DNA from 4 places in the Bacillus sp. SCT118 genome. Region 4 is predicted to be linked to each of the others. Evidence: riboswitches for the same ligand, from Rfam matches in the RefSeq annotation. Region 4 holds a riboswitch; each other region holds the start of a gene.

Region 1 (4,205 bases), 2.0 Mb from region 4:
TTCTTCGCATAATCCCGAATATCCTGTGAAATTCTCATGCTGCAAAATTTCGGACCGCACATGGAACAAAAGTGAGCGGTTTTTGCTCCTTCAGCAGGCAAGGTTTCATCATGGTATTCAAGCGCTCTCTCCGGATCAAGAGATAGATTAAACTGATCCCGCCAACGGAATTCAAAACGGGCTTTCGATAACGCATCATCCCGGATTTGCGCCCCAGGATGCCCTTTTGCAAGGTCTGCAGCGTGCGCAGCAATCTTATATGTAATGACTCCTTCACGAACATCATCACGGTTTGGCAGCCCTAAATGCTCCTTCGGCGTTACATAACAAAGCATTGCTGTCCCGTACCAACCGATCATCGCCGCTCCGATCGCTGAAGTAATATGGTCATATCCCGGGGCAATATCCGTTGTCAGCGGCCCCAATGTGTAAAAAGGCGCTTCTTTACAAATGTCCATTTGTTTATCGACGTTCTCTTTGATTTTATGCATCGGAACATGTCCAGGCCCCTCAATCATCACCTGAACATCATGCTTCCAGGCAATTTGCGTCAGCTCTCCAAGCGTCTCTAATTCAGCAAACTGCGCTTCGTCATTGGCATCAGCAATTGATCCGGGACGCAAACCATCCCCAAGAGAGAAAGCAATATCATACGTTTTCATAATCTCACATATTTCTTCAAAATGTGTGTATAAAAAGCTTTCTTGATGATGAGCCAGACACCACTGCGCCATAATCGCTCCCCCGCGTGACACAATACCAGTTGTCCGTTTGGCAGTCAGCGGTACATACCTAAGCAAAACACCCGCGTGAATCGTAAAATAATCCACTCCCTGCTCTGCCTGCTCGATTAGCGTATCACGATAAATCTCCCACGTTAAATCCTCCGCTACGCCGTTTACTTTTTCAAGCGCCTGATAAATCGGAACAGTTCCCACAGGCACGGGGCAATTGCGGATAATCCATTCACGCGTCGTATGAATATCTTTTCCGGTAGAGAGATCCATCATTGTATCTGCTCCCCAGCGGATGGCCCACGTCATTTTTTCCACTTCTTCTTCAATGGATGACGTAACCGCTGAATTCCCGATATTTGCATTAATCTTCACATGAAAATTCCGGCCGATAATCATTGGCTCACTTTCAGGGTGATTAATGTTTGAAGGAATAATCGCCCGGCCGCTGGCTACCTCGTCTCTGACGAATTCAGGAGACACATGCTCACGAATGGCGATAAATTCCATCTCAGGTGTAATGATCCCCTTTTTTGCATAGTGCATTTGAGTAACATTTTGACCTGCCTTCGCCCTCAGCGGTTTCCGCTTTAATCCTGGGTAGCTTACGTTTGGATTTGCTTTTTTATAACCGTTATCTTCTGGTTTTATAGCCCGACCTTCATACTCTTCCACGTCACCGCGCTCTGTGATCCATTTTTGGCGGAGCGGCTTTAATCCTTCTTGAATATTAATGGTTACTCCAGGGTCCGTATACGGTCCGCTTGTATCATAGACACGCACAGGCGCGTTTTCCTCTTCGCCGAACGATCCCGTCGTCGGACTCAATAGGATCTCCCTCATCGGCACTTGGATGTCCGAAGAAGAACCCTCCACGTATACCTTCTTGCTACCTGAAAAACTTGACATAATGGAAATGTTGGCTTGCTGCACTGAATTGTTTTGCATTACTTTTCCTTCCCCTCTCTACGTTTGAAAGGACAAAATCAAGCCCATAACCAGCACAAAAAACCGGATTCATATAAATGAACCCGGTTACAGTCAGAAAGAAACATATTATTGCCCAGCACGACAATAACAAAAACTATTCCTCTACTTCCCCACGCTGGTACGAACCAGATCAGGTCCAAAGGGTTAAGAAGCTTACCTTCCCTCTCAGCCCGAAAGCGGGCACCCCCAGTAACTATTGATTTCGCCCTCATCTTAACATAAAACCAATCTGAAAAAAAGAGGAATATAGAAAATATTCAGCTAATTCATCCCAAATATTTGACCGGCAACGGGATTTCAGATACTTCATGTTCCCCCATTATCACCCGATATGCCTTTGCACCCGCTCTTGAACTCACGGTTTGAAACAGCTGATCATTTATGAAATGGAGAGCAGCCCCATCATCCGCTGCATAGCCACTGCATAAGAACTTGTTAGATATCAACTGGTGGTATGCCGGTCTCCGATCCTTTTCCCCGTCATAATGGGGACAAAAGCTCCCTTGCAAAAAACCTAAACTTTTCAAACCTGTCAGCGGTCCGGCTGAATCTGTCACCCCTTCTTCAAACCAGCAGATCGCACCGGCACTTAATCCAGCTAGGACCACACCGTTCTTCCATGCTTCCCTGAGAATATGGTCCAGCCCCCACTCTTTCCATAACACAAGTAAATTCCGCGTATTTCCCCCGCCAACATAAATCACGTCCATTTCCATAACAAAAGAAGCTAAATCTGTTGATGGCGGCTTAAACAAAGATAAATGAGACGGCACACAATCCAGTGTTTGAAATGCATGATAAAACCGCTGAATATAGTTTTGGGAATCTCCGCTCGCCGTCGGCAAAAAACAAATACGAGGCTGCTCTCGTTTTGATTGATTGAGGATATATTGATCGAGGGACAAATTATCCGGCTCCATCGAAAAACCCCCGCCCCCCATCGCAATAATCTGCTTCATCATCACACCCCCCAACAAATTTGTTGCTTATTATAGCATTTTGTATAGAAGCAAGAAACAAAGCCAAATACTTTCTTATCAGGAGCTGCTAAAAAAACAAAGGAGGTGGTTTCCCATTGAACAAAGTCTTTGCCCCAAAGATATTCTTGATTTGTTAACAACAATAAAAACCAGCATTAACAAATACACTGTCGCAATAACAGAAGCCGAAAATCCCCACATCAGAAGAGCGTTGCATGATCAATTAGATACAGCCATTCATCTCCAAGATGAACTGTCAGATTTTCTGTTAGAAAAGGGGTGGCTCGGGTGAGCAATTTCAAATCGATTCGCTTTTATCTTACAGCAAAGACCACCAAAAGAGACGGGATCTCAAAGATGAGATGCCGTCTCTTTTTTATTGCTCCACTCTTCTTAAAGCCTCGTTTACCGTTTCTTTTATAAACGCGTCTTCACCGCTTAATCGGTCTAAACTGAGATCGCCGTTTCTCAGCCTTTCGGAAATATTGTTTATATCTTCCTCTACTGTGATTTGCAGCTCACCAGCCAAAAACATTCTGTGTAATTCATCTGCAACCAAACTTTCTTTATTCACTTCCATCCACTCCTTTATTTTCAATATTATTCTTAGTCTGTCCCTAGGCCGAGACGAATAATAGGAAAAAAGTATGAATTAAACGAATCTTTTTTCCTCCTTCTTACGTATATCTGTTGAGAAAAAAGAAAAAGGGGAAGATCTAACATGTCATTTTTTAAAAAGCTTGCGGCAAGTGCCGGAATTGGAGCTGCAAAAGTAGATACAATTTTAGAAAAAGACGCATATTTTCCAGGAGAAGAAGTACGGGGAACGGTACATGTCAAAGGCGGAAAAATCGCTCAGGACATCCGTTATATCGATTTACAGCTTAGCACACGGTATGTCATTGTAAAAGACGATGAAGAGCACCGGAAATACGCTACAATTCATTCTTTCCGGGTCACTGGTTCATTTACCATTCAGCCTGGTGAAGAGCATCAATTTCCGTTCACATTCACTCTGCCTCTAGATACGCCGATCACTGTAGGGAAAGTAGAGGTTGCCGTGGTGACAGACCTTGACATTCAAGGCGGTATCGATAAATCCGATCATGACCGCATTTTCGTTGAAGCGCACCCTTGGATTGAAAATGTGCTTGAAGCAATCGAAAACCTGGGCTTCCGTCTTAACGAAGCAGACTGCGAACAAGCGCCCTACTTCCAGCGTCGTCTTCCGTTCGTTCAAGAATTCGAATTCGTTCCGACTTCCGGATATTATCGTCAGATGCTTGATGAATTAGAGCTCATTTTCCTTTTAGACGAAGACGGTTTGGAAATCATTTTCGAAGTCGACCGCAGAGCTAGAGGACTCCGAGGGTGGCTGGAAGAGATGTATAATGACGGAGAACAGCTTGTACGCGTCCGTTTCAGCCAATCAGAGCTTGAAGATACAGAAGAGCTAGAAGAGGTGCTAGAAGAGATCCTAGACCAATACGCTGAGTAAATA
Region 2 (4,205 bases), 1.7 Mb from region 4:
CACTCCCCTTTTACAGGGAGAAAAGCATTGTTCAGTCCGAGCTGTTTAAAAAACATTCCGCTCCACACCCCGCTGGCAACGACAACATGATTAGCCCATACGTCTCCACTAGGGGTCTTGATGGACAGGGCTTCACCGTCACGTTCGACATGCAGGACGGGCGTATGCTCAAAAATCTCCGCCCCAAGCATTTTTGCTGCTTTCACATATGCCTTGCAAACAAAATAAGGCTCCACATGCACATCATCCTGAATAAAAGATGCACCAAAGATGTCACCAGACGCATACGGCTCTTTTTCTAACACCTCTTCTTTTGAATACCAGCTGACAGAGTCCAAATCGTCCATCTGTCTCAGCTGCAGCACATCTTCTTCAGAAAATGCAAGCTTAAACATACCGCCGTTATGCTGCCTGATATCCACACCGGATATTGCATAAAGCTCTTCTCCAAGACCTTTGTACAGACGCTGGCTGTGCATGGCGAAATCAAAAAACGCGTCACGTTCCTCGCATTCGGCATGGGCGCCCAGCATTCCGGCAGCGGCACTTGTCGTTCTGCCGCCCATTGTTCCGCTTTCAAATAATGCGGTGCTTTTGTTTTCCTTTGCCAAATGATAAGCAATCGCGGAACCGATAATTCCGCCTCCAATCACCACTGCTTCATAATGCCTTTTCATAGCGCATCTCCTTTAGCTTGCGGGAATATCGTCTGGCTGCTTCCAAAGGCTCAGCGGAAGAGAAAATTCCTGACATAACAGCGATACCGTCTGCTCCTGCTTGTTTTACGTCTCTTAACCTGTCCGGCGTCATCCCCCCGATGGCTATAACAGGGATGGAAATCCGCTGTTTGATATCTGCCAGCAAAGACACCCCTCTGCCTTCAAGACCCTTTTTGCAATCCGTTTCAAACACATGGCCGAACAGCACGTAGTCCGCGTCTTCCTTTTCTGCTTGAACCGCTTCCTCCAGTGAATGCACCGACCTCCCGATATGAAGGTGTGGAAATCTGGCTCTGACCTGCTTCGGTGAAAAGCTGCCGCTTGGCAGCTGCACGCGGTGAATAGTAGAGAAAAGTGCAATATCCACGCGCCCGTTCATCACCAGTTTTCGTTTATCTATACCGCCTTCAAAAATAAGCTCGAGCAGTTTCAGAATATCCGCCGCCGATTTTGAGCGTTCCCGAATGTGAATAAAATCAACTTCATTCTGAATCGAAATGATGGTTCTCGCTAGCTCTTCTACCGGCTTGCAGTTATCCGTTATGGCGTGAAGCTCCACATTCCTCCACCTCTTTTATGCCGCGCTCCGACCAGCCTTCTTTTTGATAGGCCATTCCCCAAAATTGATATTCATAGAAGCTGGAGATGACAAAATTCTCTTTCATCTTGGCACGCACTTCCTCCGTGCTGTTTTCCGCCAGCTCATCAAAGCGGTTGATTTGCTCCTCAACCTGTTGTCTAAACCAGTCACCGCCGTACGTCCCAATCCACTTTTGATAAATCGGATGCCCAGGATCGCAATGCAGTAATTTCTCACCAACCTCGTAATAGAGCCAGTAGCATGGCAGCAAGGCCGCTAAGATTTCAGCGAAATTCCCACTCAAAACCGAACGGTACATATGGGATGTATAAGAGTACGCCGTAGGAGACGGCTTAAACGCCTTACGCTCTTCCTCGCTGATTTCCAACAGCTCGGCAAACTCGCGATGAAGCGCCATTTCCGCCTCATATGTACCTTGGGCATGGCTTGCCATCCTCCCCGTTGTAAAAAGGTCCTTCGCATAAGCTGCGCCAAATGACTGCACCTTTGCAAAATGCGTTAAGTAATAGGAATCCTGAAGTACGTAGTATTTAAAACGGTCAATCGGAAGCGTTCCGTCACCGATTCCTTGAACGAACGGATGGACAAAGCTCCCCTCCCACCATTCTGCGGCTGCGCTGCGGCATTCTTCTGAAAACTTCACAAATCATTCCCCCTCTGAAAATAAAAAAACCACTTTCCCGCAAGGAAAAGTGGTTTGGAATTGGCATAGTAAAATAACACAAATACCGCTCCACTTCCCTACGCAGGTCTGAACCTGTTCAAGTTATGAGGGTCTAAAAGTCACACTTTTATCTCAGCCCTTATGAAGGACACCCCTAGTGGTTAAACGAATACATATTGAATTGTTCTGCACCTCTATATTAACACGAATCCTTATTTGGTCAAGATTTATCCTTCCAATGTTTTCTTAAGATCCGTTACGTACCCCCGAGATCCGGTGACAATTAAGCGATCTCCCAGTTTCAGCCTAGTATCCCCATGAGGAACAATGCTGTCCACACCTCTGAAAATCCTGACAAAGATGACGTCACCTGTTAAAGGGAATTCCCGTAAAATCACACCGTCGTATTTACTGTTCTCCATATTAATTTGATACAGTGAAGACTCCTGGTTCGTGAGCAGCTTCATGACGCCAGGCGCTTCAATCAGTGCGCGAAGCAGCGTTTTTGTCGACAGCAGAATAGAAAAGATGCTGATTCCCTGCTCCTTCAGAGCTGCTTCATGCTCCGGTGATCCTACGCTTGCAATGACTCTTTCTGTGCCTTTTTCTTTTGCAAGTAATGCAATGTCTGCATTCATATCTTCATTTCCTGTCGCCACAACGAGGATATCCGTTTCAAAAATGCCGAGTGATTCAAGCGTCTCGTGTTCATAGTCAGAAATTGTTTCAACAGCAAACACTGATTCTGACAGCTTTTCCTCCGCATTCTCTTGGTAGACGTGTACAACACGCACGTCATACTCTTCCTCTGGCAATTCGAGTGTAACAGGCAAAGTCATTTGATTGGCGCCGATGAACGTAATCGTCTTTTTCTCCTCCGGCTGCTCTTCCCGTTTGTATAATTTTTTAAAACAGATCGGCGTAAAAATACTTGCAATGACGGCTACTAAAATTAGCGCTCCTGACATATTTGCACTGATCACGTGAAGCTGCTGGCCGATTGTTGCAGCAGCAATCACGAGCGAAAGCGTTGATGTCAGCAAGAAACCAGACGCGAAAATGGTTCGGTTATCATACCACTTCTTTAAGTACATGACAGGAATGATTTTGCTGACTAACAGCGCCAGCAGCAGGAGCGGAATCATGATTAAAATTGTTTTATCCTGGAAAAGAGTCCAAATATCAAGCTTCACACCGACCATCACAAAGAAAATCGGTATTAAGAACCCATAACCGAATGAGTCCAGCTGCTGAACAAGTTCTTTGTTTGGCGAAAGCAGGGAAACAAGAACCCCCGCTAAGAAAGCGCCGAGAATATTTTCCGCCCCAAGTGATTCAGACAGGGCAACGAGTACAATGATTAACGTAAAAATGGCACGCGTCCCGATCTGGATCGTCCCTTTTGACATGGATTGAACAAAAGAGCGATGTTTGAAGACCCGGCCGAAAAAGTAAAGCACCACTCCGGCCGCAAACAGAATCATCAGGAGCCACATGTTTCCGCTGTCCTCTCCGTATAAAGAAGAAAAAACAGCAAGAAGAATCATCGTGGCCAAATCAGCAATAACAGCAACAAGCAAAATAATCTGCCCGATATTTGAATTCATGATCCGTTCTTCTTTTAATGTTGGAACGACAACGCCTAACGATATCGTTGAAATAATCAGGGTCATTAAAAAAGCATTTTGGATAAATCCAGCCAAGACGAACCCATAGGACAAGAGCAATGATAAAATAAAAATGCCGACAAAAATAATAGATGCCGCAGCAAACGTATTCGGCGCTTCCTTGCCATTCGGCAGGAACTGCTTTTTCTTCCCTTTCTCAAACGATGAAAAATCAATTTCAAGCCCGCTTAAAAACATTAAAAAGATAAATCCGAGCATAGAAAGTGTCTGGAGCCAGGTGTCACCCTCCACAACTAAATTAAGGCCGCTTTTCCCAATAATCAGCCCCATAATGATTTCTGCAACAACAACCGGGATGCTGAGTTTAAACCGATGCAAAAGGATGGGTGTCAAAAATGCAACGATAAGTACAACAACTAAAGATGCGACAGATGTATGCGCCATAATAAGAACCTCCTTCTTTAGATCAGGGTTATGCCAGTTCTCACTCAAAGAACAAAACCTCATTTTTAAAAAACATAACGCGATTTTAACAAGGGTGATGATGAAAAATAAAGTAATATGGTCTTAATCCTGTTTAGAAAATGATTCTT
Region 3 (4,205 bases), 1.4 Mb from region 4:
CGTGCATAAACCGCTGACAGAAATTTGTTCACTTGCCAAACCGCTGTCCATCAGTATAAGACGGTTCAGCTCTTTCAGATCAAGCTGATATTGTGCCTTTGCCGTCTGATTAACGGCAAGGTCTGCTGAAACCGGCAATGCGCGGACAGCATCCATGACGCGGTCGTCTACCGTATAGCATGCACCGCTGATAGACGGGCCAATAACAGCGTAAATATCTGAGGGATTTGAACCTTCCTTCTCAGTCCATTGCTTCACCATTTCTCTGCCAATCTGTTTGACGGTGCCTTTCCACCCGGCATGGGCGACTCCGACAAGCGACTTAACCGGATCATAAAAGAAAAGAGGCACACAATCAGCAAAGCATAATGCTAAAAATACATTTTTTTCATTTGTATAGAGCCCGTCCGTTGCTTTTAGAGCCGTGTGATACTCACGGGCGCCTTTTCCCCTATCCCTCTGCGTCACTTTCTGAACGCGATTATCATGTGTCTGATCAGCGAATACCCAAGACTGCAAATCAGTATTAAACATATCGGCAATATATTCACGATTTTTAACTACATCTGCATCTTTGTCATGAACGTGCAATCCTGTATTTAACGATTCAAAAGGCTTTTGGCTGACACCGCCGTTTTTTGTCGTAAATCCGGCAATGACCTCTTTGTTGTTTTGATTCGTTTGAGCCCAGTCTTGTATCATGAGTGTCGAGGGTGTGGTAAGACTGAATGGGTGATATGTATTCATGATGATCCAACCTTTCGACAAACATTTAAAAAAGCGGAATTTCCCACTTATTTTACCACATCTTACTGCATTCGTTGAGCGCCGATTTGCATATTTCTAAATGAAATGTGCCGGAAGAATCGAGACTTCCGGCATTTGCCAATCTGCGGCAGACAAGCAGGTTTATGCATGTGGTTCACTTAATCGGACTAAGATTACATCTTCCCCGATTTTTACTATATTTCGCCATGGAATGACCAATTCCTCTTCTTTTCCAAAAAATCCGAGAACTTTCCCATTTCCTCCGAGTATGATCGCCTGAATTTTTCCAGTAGTCACATTGATATCAATATCCCCAATACTCCCCAGCTTTTTTCCGTTTGAGACATTGACGACATCCTTTACCTGAAATTCTGAAATGCTGATCATTCCATCACGTCCTTTTTCCGTCCTTTTGTTCAAGTATATGAACGGGCAGGCTGAACCTTGTCAGCAAGAAGAAATTTTCATGTCATTGTTCTTTTTTCCGGCTGCACCAGCTGATGATAAAATCGAGTATAATTTTTGTATACTCTACTAGCTGCTCAATCGATACCTTCTCGTTCACGGAGTGTGCATTGTGCAGATCTCCAGGACCGTATATTACGCATGGAATACCGGCATCATACAGCCACCCGCCATCTGTAACTGATTGAGAAACGTCAATAATTGGACACTCCCGTTTCACTTTCTCATGAGAGGCAGTTAACGCTAAGACGCCTGGGTGGCCAGGGTCAACTTCCAATGCCGGAAAAATTTCTCCTCTGTCTTCTATCATGGATGAGCCTCCCCACTTGAATACAGGGCGGTTTTCCCTAAGCCAAATATCACTGTCACTCAGCCGATTGACGTAATCTTCTATTTCCGCTGCCACTTGGTCATGGGTTTCATTCGGATAAAAATGGACTGTGATCCACAGCCGGCATTCGTCCGCTATAAAAGCCGCATGTCTGCCGCCTTCTATAACTGCCGGGTTAATCGTATTTGTGCCTGGTTTAAAACCGGGATAACTTTTCATAATGGACCAGTGGCGCTCAAGTTCACCGAGCCCCGCAATGATTTTTGCCATTTTTTCAATTGCGCTTGCTCCGAATGTTCCTCCGCCTGCGTGAATCATATTCCGTCTCGTTCCATCATGAAATGTTTGACTGCTTTTGATTTCGATCCAGCCTGTAATGACACCACCTTGGCCTTGAATATGCATATCGCTCGTATCCGCGACAATTGCAAAATCAGCGTGGTAGCCCCTCTTGCAGCATTCAAGTGTGCCGGCTTCTCCAACTTCCTCCCCAATAACCGATTGCAGAATCAGATCACCGGGAAGCTCAATGCCGGCTTCACGAATTAATTTGACAGCAAACAGCACACAAGCCATTCCGCCCTTCATATCGGAAGCGCCTCGCCCGATTAAGAGACCGTTTTTTTCAATTGGATGAAACGGATTGTGCTCCCATTCTTCATCCTCTTTTACCTCTGCCACATCTACATGACCATTGATAATCAGGCTATAATAATCTGCTGAATCTGTTCCCTTTAGCTTCCCTACAACATTGGGCTCTCCAGGGTACACATCCCATTTGTCGATCGAGAATCCCAATTCATTTAAAAAACCCGCAATCCATGACTGAATGCCCTCTGTATTTCTTGCAGGCGGAGCGGGTGTTTGATAAGAAATCAGTGTTTTAGCAAGCTGAATAAGCTCCTCCTTTTGTTCTTCCACTTTTTTTTGCAAAGAGTCTATTTGTTGATCCAATGTAAATCCGCTCCTATTCTTTAAAATCAAAAAAGCCGTTTCAAATGTGATGAAACGGCTTAATAAAAACAAACGGAGTCCGATGTACTCCGCTTTTCACCGCTTCCCTCCGCTGGCATGATCCAGATCAGGTCAAAAGGGTTGAGACAAAGTCTCTCTCAGCTTCGCAAAGCACCCCTAGGATGAATCTATATATGTTTGTCAGGCATTCGTTATCGGCTCAGCTCTTGTTAAAAACGGCCGATCCTGATTCCATAATACATGGATTGGCGTATCAAAAAAAGCGGAAAGTACTTGATCAGTAAGCATTTCCTTTATTTCTCCGGATCCAAAGACCTCTCCCTGTTTTAATAAAAGGGCTTTATCAAAGACAGGCAAAATTTCTTCAGCATGATGAGTCACATAAAGGATAGATGGTGCATTTTCTTTGTTTGCAATGTATGTAATCGTATCTAACAACTTTTCCCGGGCAATAAAATCCAGCCCTGTGACTGGTTCATCCAGTATCAGCAACTCCGGATCGGCCATTAGTGCTCTAGCAATCAACGCTCTTTGTTTTTCCCCTTGAGAAAGGGTTTCATAGCGGCGATCGGCATATTCAATTGCTCCCAAGTCCTCTAACAAACCAATCGCTTTTTCCCTGGTTTCCTTACTTGGCGTTTCATATAACCCAATCGAAGCGTAAGCTCCGCTCAAAGCAATTTCAAAGGCTGAATCTGCCGGATACAATTTTTGCCGAAGAGCTGCTGAGACGAGGCCAATTTTACGTCTGAGCTTTTCCCCAAGCTCTGTTTTGCCAAATTCATGACCAAGCACCTGCATCTCGCCTGATGTTGGAAAATAATATGAGCAAAGCATATTTAACAGCGCTGTCTTCCCGGCGCCATTTAGGCCGTAAAGCACCCAATTTTCCTTTTCTTCCACCTTCCAATGAATATCTCTCAGTATCCATTTCCCATTCCGTTTTAGTGAGACATTGTCAAGCTGCAAAATCATCGTGGTCCTCCTCTTTATGGCCTTTTATAATTGTTTTAATTTTCATAAAACTTTGTACGAACTAGGATACCTTACTTTTTCCAAAACGTAAACCATCCGTAATCAATAGAAAAGCCTTTAAAACAACATCGTTTTAAAGGCTTTTCATTATTGATGAATATTTTTATTCATTTGTTTGATAGCCGCTTTTTCAAGTCTGGACACCTGCGCTTGAGAAATTCCGATTTCCTCGGCGACTTCCATTTGGGTTTTCCCTTGGAAGAACCGCTTTCTCAAAATCATTTTTTCCCTATCGTTCAGCCTTCTCATGCCCTCTTTTAAAGCCAGCTCTTCAATCCATTGTGAATCTGTATTGCGCTCATCACTGATTTGGTCCATCACATAGATCGGGTCTCCCCCGTCGTTATAGATCGGTTCAAATAGAGAAACCGGATCCTGGATGGCATCAAGCGCAAATACAATTTCCTCATGCGGTACTTCAAGAACTTTTGCGATGTCTTCTGCAGTCGGCTCCTTGCTTGTCTCACTGATTAACCGCTCTCTTACCTGAAGCGCCTTGTAAGCGATGTCCCGGAGTGATCTTGATACACGGATCGGGTTATTATCGCGTAAATACCTGCGGATCTCTCCGATAATCATAGGTACAGCGTATGTTGAAAACTTAACATTGTGGCTTAGGTCAAAATTATCA
Region 4 (4,205 bases):
CACTCATCGTTTACGGCGTGGACTACCAGGGTATCTAATCCTGTTCGCTCCCCACGCTTTCGCTCCTCAGCGTCAGTTACAGACCAGAGAGTCGCCTTCGCCACTGGTGTTCCTCCACATCTCTACGCATTTCACCGCTACACGTGGAATTCCACTCTCCTCTTCTGCACTCAAGTTCCCCAGTTTCCAATGACCCTCCCCGGTTGAGCCGGGGGCTTTCACATCAGACTTAAGAAACCGCCTGCGAGCCCTTTACGCCCAATAATTCCGGACAACGCTTGCCACCTACGTATTACCGCGGCTGCTGGCACGTAGTTAGCCGTGGCTTTCTGGTTAGGTACCGTCAAGGTGCCGCCCTATTCGAACGGTACTTGTTCTTCCCTAACAACAGAGCTTTACGATCCGAAAACCTTCATCACTCACGCGGCGTTGCTCCGTCAGACTTTCGTCCATTGCGGAAGATTCCCTACTGCTGCCTCCCGTAGGAGTCTGGGCCGTGTCTCAGTCCCAGTGTGGCCGATCACCCTCTCAGGTCGGCTACGCATCGTCGCCTTGGTGAGCCGTTACCTCACCAACTAGCTAATGCGCCGCGGGTCCATCTGTAAGTGGTAGCCGAAGCCACCTTTTATGTTTGAACCATGCGGTTCAAACAACCATCCGGTATTAGCCCCGGTTTCCCGGAGTTATCCCAGTCTTACAGGCAGGTTACCCACGTGTTACTCACCCGTCCGCCGCTAACATCAGGGAGCAAGCTCCCATCTGTCCGCTCGACTTGCATGTATTAGGCACGCCGCCAGCGTTCGTCCTGAGCCAGGATCAAACTCTCCGATAAATGGATCACAGGTTAAGTTCACCGCATCCTGCGGTGACACCTGTGTGACCTGCGTCGTGCAGGCCCTAGTTTGACTGACTACGCACATCGCTGTGCGATTTATAAAAATGAATTAACAGGTACGTTTTGTCTTGTTTAGTTTTCAAAGATCATTTCGTCACTTCTCAATGAAGCATCTTTACCAATATAACATTCAGCTTCTTTTTTGTCAACAACTTTTTTCAAGTTGTTTTGAAGCATCTAGTTTGTGTCCGCTGTGCATCAGCGACGTTTAATAATATAACACCTGTATTTATTTATTGCAATAGTTTTTTTAAAAAATCTATAAAACAAATAAACTATAATCCTCGCCATGATTTCTAAAGCGTGTGTATCATATAACTTTCTTAAAAGAACATATACATCAGTCATGTGATCTTGTTGTTTTTTTCGTTTTCTTGTATAGTAGAAACGAACTAAATACTGATGACCACAAGGGGAGCATTAAAGCTGAGAGTGAGCGGTTTCGTTCTGACCCTTTGAACCTGTTAGTTAACGCTGGCGTAGGGATGTGGCAAAGTCAAATGAATTGCAGATCGTAAAGCAGTGCGTGGAACTTTTCTCATCCTTCCGCGTGCTGCTTTTTTGTTGTCCTTTTGGTTGTCTGTCAATGGAAGGAGATAGATATGAATCAATCTAAGCAACTGGTTCGCCTTATTGAAATTGCCATTATGACAGCGGCAGCCGTTATTTTAGACATTGTCTCAGGAATGTTTCTTAGCATGCCTCAAGGAGGCTCGGTCTCCATCATGATGATTCCGATCTTTTTAATTTCGTTTCGCTGGGGTGTCAAAGCAGGTCTTACTACAGGTTTGTTGACAGGTCTAGTACAAATAGCAATCGGAAACTTGTTTGCTCAACATCCTGTACAGCTATTGTTAGATTACATTGTCGCTTTCGCAGCAATCGGCATAAGCGGCTGTTTCGCTTCTTCTGTCCGTAAAGCCGCTGTATCAAAAACAAAAGGGAAATTGATTGTTTCAGTGGTCAGCGCAGTTTTTATCGGCAGTTTGCTGCGCTATGCCGCGCATGTCATTTCAGGAGCTGTGTTTTTCGGCAGCTTTGCTCCAAAAGGAACACCGGTATGGCTTTATTCTTTAACTTATAATGCGACTTACATGGTTCCTTCATTCATTATTTGTGCAATTGTCCTATGTTTATTATTTATGACAGCACCCCGTTTGCTTAAAAGTGACAAAGCGTAAAAATAACAATCCCCCAGCGAATTCCGCTGGGGGATTGTTCGTTATCTGTTAAGAAGTGTTTTTAAAGCTGAAAGATACGGCCAGCCAAGACCTACTTCTTTCAGCCTTACTCTGTCAATTTCAAAGTTGTCCTCCGCTACTCTTTCAGGAGAATAGGCCTGATAAAATATAATCGAGGGATTCTGCTCAATAACCCAAACAAACATACTTGAAAAACCATGTTGAAGCAAAAACTCCGCTCCTTTTGCTAAGAGCGCCCTGCCTGCACCTTATCGCTGGCGCTCTTCCAGAAGATAAATAGCGTATAACTCGCCGTCATAGACTTCTTGTTCAGAGCGAATAGGTCCAAATGAAGCAAAGCCGAATACTGAACCCTTTTCGTCCTGAGCAACAAATACTCCCTTTAACGAGCGACTTTTCCATTTGTCTTCAAATTCCTTATAGTTCAGGCTGTTTAAATAATCAATCGGGATAATTTCGTGGTATGTTGTCCTCCAGCTGTCTACATGCACTTTTGCAATGTCCTTTATATCCTCTAACTTCGCTTCACGTACAGTTACCATACGGTTCTGCCCTTTCCTTACTCTGATTTTTGGATCGTTTTGGCTTCTTTGATTTCATTGGTTAATTCATTAATGCTTTGTTTTACGTTTCCTTTTCCTGAAAAGTTCTCAAGCATTTCTTTTACATCAATTCCCGAGGATGCTTTTAAACTTTCTTGCAGACTTGACATTAAGTTCGTCGCATAGCTGGTTACTTTGTTTGCTCCGCTTGATTCACCGCTTCCTCCTGTATCGACAACGGTGATTTTATCAATATTTGAAAGAGGTGCCGCTGCTTGTTTCGCGTATTCCGGAAGCATTTTGACAATCATATCGAAAATCGCCGCCTGCCCGTACTGTTCAAAGGCAGCCGCAATTTTCTCTTTTGCTTCCGCTTCTGCAAGACCTTTCAGGCGGATAACCTCTGCCTCTGTCTCTCCTTTCGCTTTTTCCGCTTCTGCTTTTGCTAGCCCGTCAATTCTTACTTTTTCCGCCTCAGCCTTTGCCATTGCTTCAATACTGTACTTCTTGGCATCGGCTTCCGCGAGCTGTTTGGCTTTCTCAGCTGCTGCGGACTGCTCAACAGAATAACGGTCTGCATCGGCTTTTTTCTTTACCTCTGAGTCGTATTGACGTTCACGGCGAAGAATTTCTTTTTCTTCTAGTTCTATTTGTTTTTGGCGTTCGATAATTTTAACCTGCATTTCCTGCTCTGTGACTTGCTGGCGCGCTCTGGCAGTCTCTAAATCATATGCCTGGTCGGCATTCGCTTTTGCCGTATCTTGTTCTCTGCGGAATTCAGCCATTTTGAGCTGATTGAGTTTTTCAGCTTCAGCGATTTCCGTCGCCCGTTCAAGTTCTGATTTTTTTGCGTCTTTATCGGCTTCTGCCCGCTTAATTCGGGTTTCTTTATCAGCCTCTGCTGTTGCGATATCAGCATCGCGTTTTACTTGGGCAATTCTCGGTTTCCCTAATGATTCAAGATAACCGTTTTTATCACGAACATCTTTAATGGTAAACGAGACGATTACAAGCCCCATTTTCGCGAGATCCTGTGAAGCGACACGCTGCACCTCTTGAGAGAATTTTTCTCTGTTTTTATAGATTTCTTCTACTGTCATTGAGCCGAGAATGGAACGAAGGTGGCCTTCTAAAACCTCCCGCGCTTCCTGCTCACGGTCGTCTTTTGATTTCCCTAAAAATTGTTCGGCCGCTGTAGCGATTTCTCCTATAGAACCGCCGATTTTAATAATCGCAGTTCCATCGGCCATTACTGGCACTCCTTGTTCTGTATAGACTTCAGGTGTCGAAACATCGAGTTTGCTTGATAATAAGCTTAGCGGCTCTGCCTGCTGGAAGACGGGAAGGACAAAGGTTCCTCCGCCGCGGACGATTTTAATACGGTTGCCGCCTTCATCGACATGAACATTTTTATTCCCCAGATAGCTCCCTGTTACAATTAACGCTTCATCAGGCCCTGCTGTACGATACTTCGTAATAAACACAGCTATTAGTGCAATTAATAAAAAGAATACAACTCCGATGATCATTATAATCGGCATTGTCATATCAAATTCCTCCTTTTAT

What was found. Region 4 has a riboswitch for thiamine pyrophosphate ahead of thiT (energy-coupled thiamine transporter ThiT). Riboswitches for the same ligand answer to the same signal wherever they lie in the genome.
Region 1: another riboswitch for thiamine pyrophosphate. It lies ahead of thiC (phosphomethylpyrimidine synthase ThiC); the one in region 4 lies ahead of thiT (energy-coupled thiamine transporter ThiT).
Region 2: another riboswitch for thiamine pyrophosphate. It lies ahead of tenA (thiaminase II); the one in region 4 lies ahead of thiT (energy-coupled thiamine transporter ThiT).
Region 3: another riboswitch for thiamine pyrophosphate. It lies ahead of ylmB (N-formyl-4-amino-5-aminomethyl-2-methylpyrimidine deformylase); the one in region 4 lies ahead of thiT (energy-coupled thiamine transporter ThiT).

The regions. Positions count from the first base shown of each region.
Region 1 covers NZ_CP191225.1:3,107,188-3,111,392, forward strand. The annotation lists gene thiC (phosphomethylpyrimidine synthase ThiC) at 1-1,682, opposite strand, end outside; TPP riboswitch at 1,815-1,922, opposite strand; gene ACQVGT_RS15940 (Type 1 glutamine amidotransferase-like domain-containing protein) at 1,991-2,683, opposite strand; gene ACQVGT_RS15945 (spore coat protein) at 2,724-2,996, shown strand; gene ACQVGT_RS15950 (hypothetical protein) at 3,081-3,284, opposite strand; gene spo0M (sporulation control protein Spo0M) at 3,426-4,202, shown strand.
Region 2 covers NZ_CP191225.1:2,820,683-2,824,887, forward strand. The annotation lists gene thiO (glycine oxidase ThiO) at 1-677, opposite strand, end outside; gene tenI (thiazole tautomerase TenI) at 661-1,278, opposite strand; gene tenA (thiaminase II) at 1,253-1,963, opposite strand; TPP riboswitch at 2,042-2,150, opposite strand; gene ACQVGT_RS14450 (monovalent cation:proton antiporter family protein) at 2,212-4,056, opposite strand.
Region 3 covers NZ_CP191225.1:2,459,759-2,463,963, forward strand. The annotation lists gene pgeF (peptidoglycan editing factor PgeF) at 1-747, opposite strand, end outside; gene ACQVGT_RS12470 (YlmC/YmxH family sporulation protein) at 910-1,155, opposite strand; gene ylmB (N-formyl-4-amino-5-aminomethyl-2-methylpyrimidine deformylase) at 1,238-2,518, opposite strand; TPP riboswitch at 2,606-2,707, opposite strand; gene ACQVGT_RS12480 (ABC transporter ATP-binding protein) at 2,720-3,514, opposite strand; gene sigG (RNA polymerase sporulation sigma factor SigG) at 3,662-4,205, opposite strand, start outside.
Region 4 covers NZ_CP191225.1:1,072,204-1,076,408, reverse strand. The annotation lists rRNA gene ACQVGT_RS05375 (16S ribosomal RNA) at 1-832, opposite strand, end outside; TPP riboswitch at 1,297-1,398, shown strand; gene thiT (energy-coupled thiamine transporter ThiT) at 1,498-2,076, shown strand; partial or broken gene ACQVGT_RS05365 (GNAT family N-acetyltransferase) at 2,118-2,639, opposite strand; gene floT (flotillin lipid rafts scaffold protein FloT) at 2,657-4,186, opposite strand.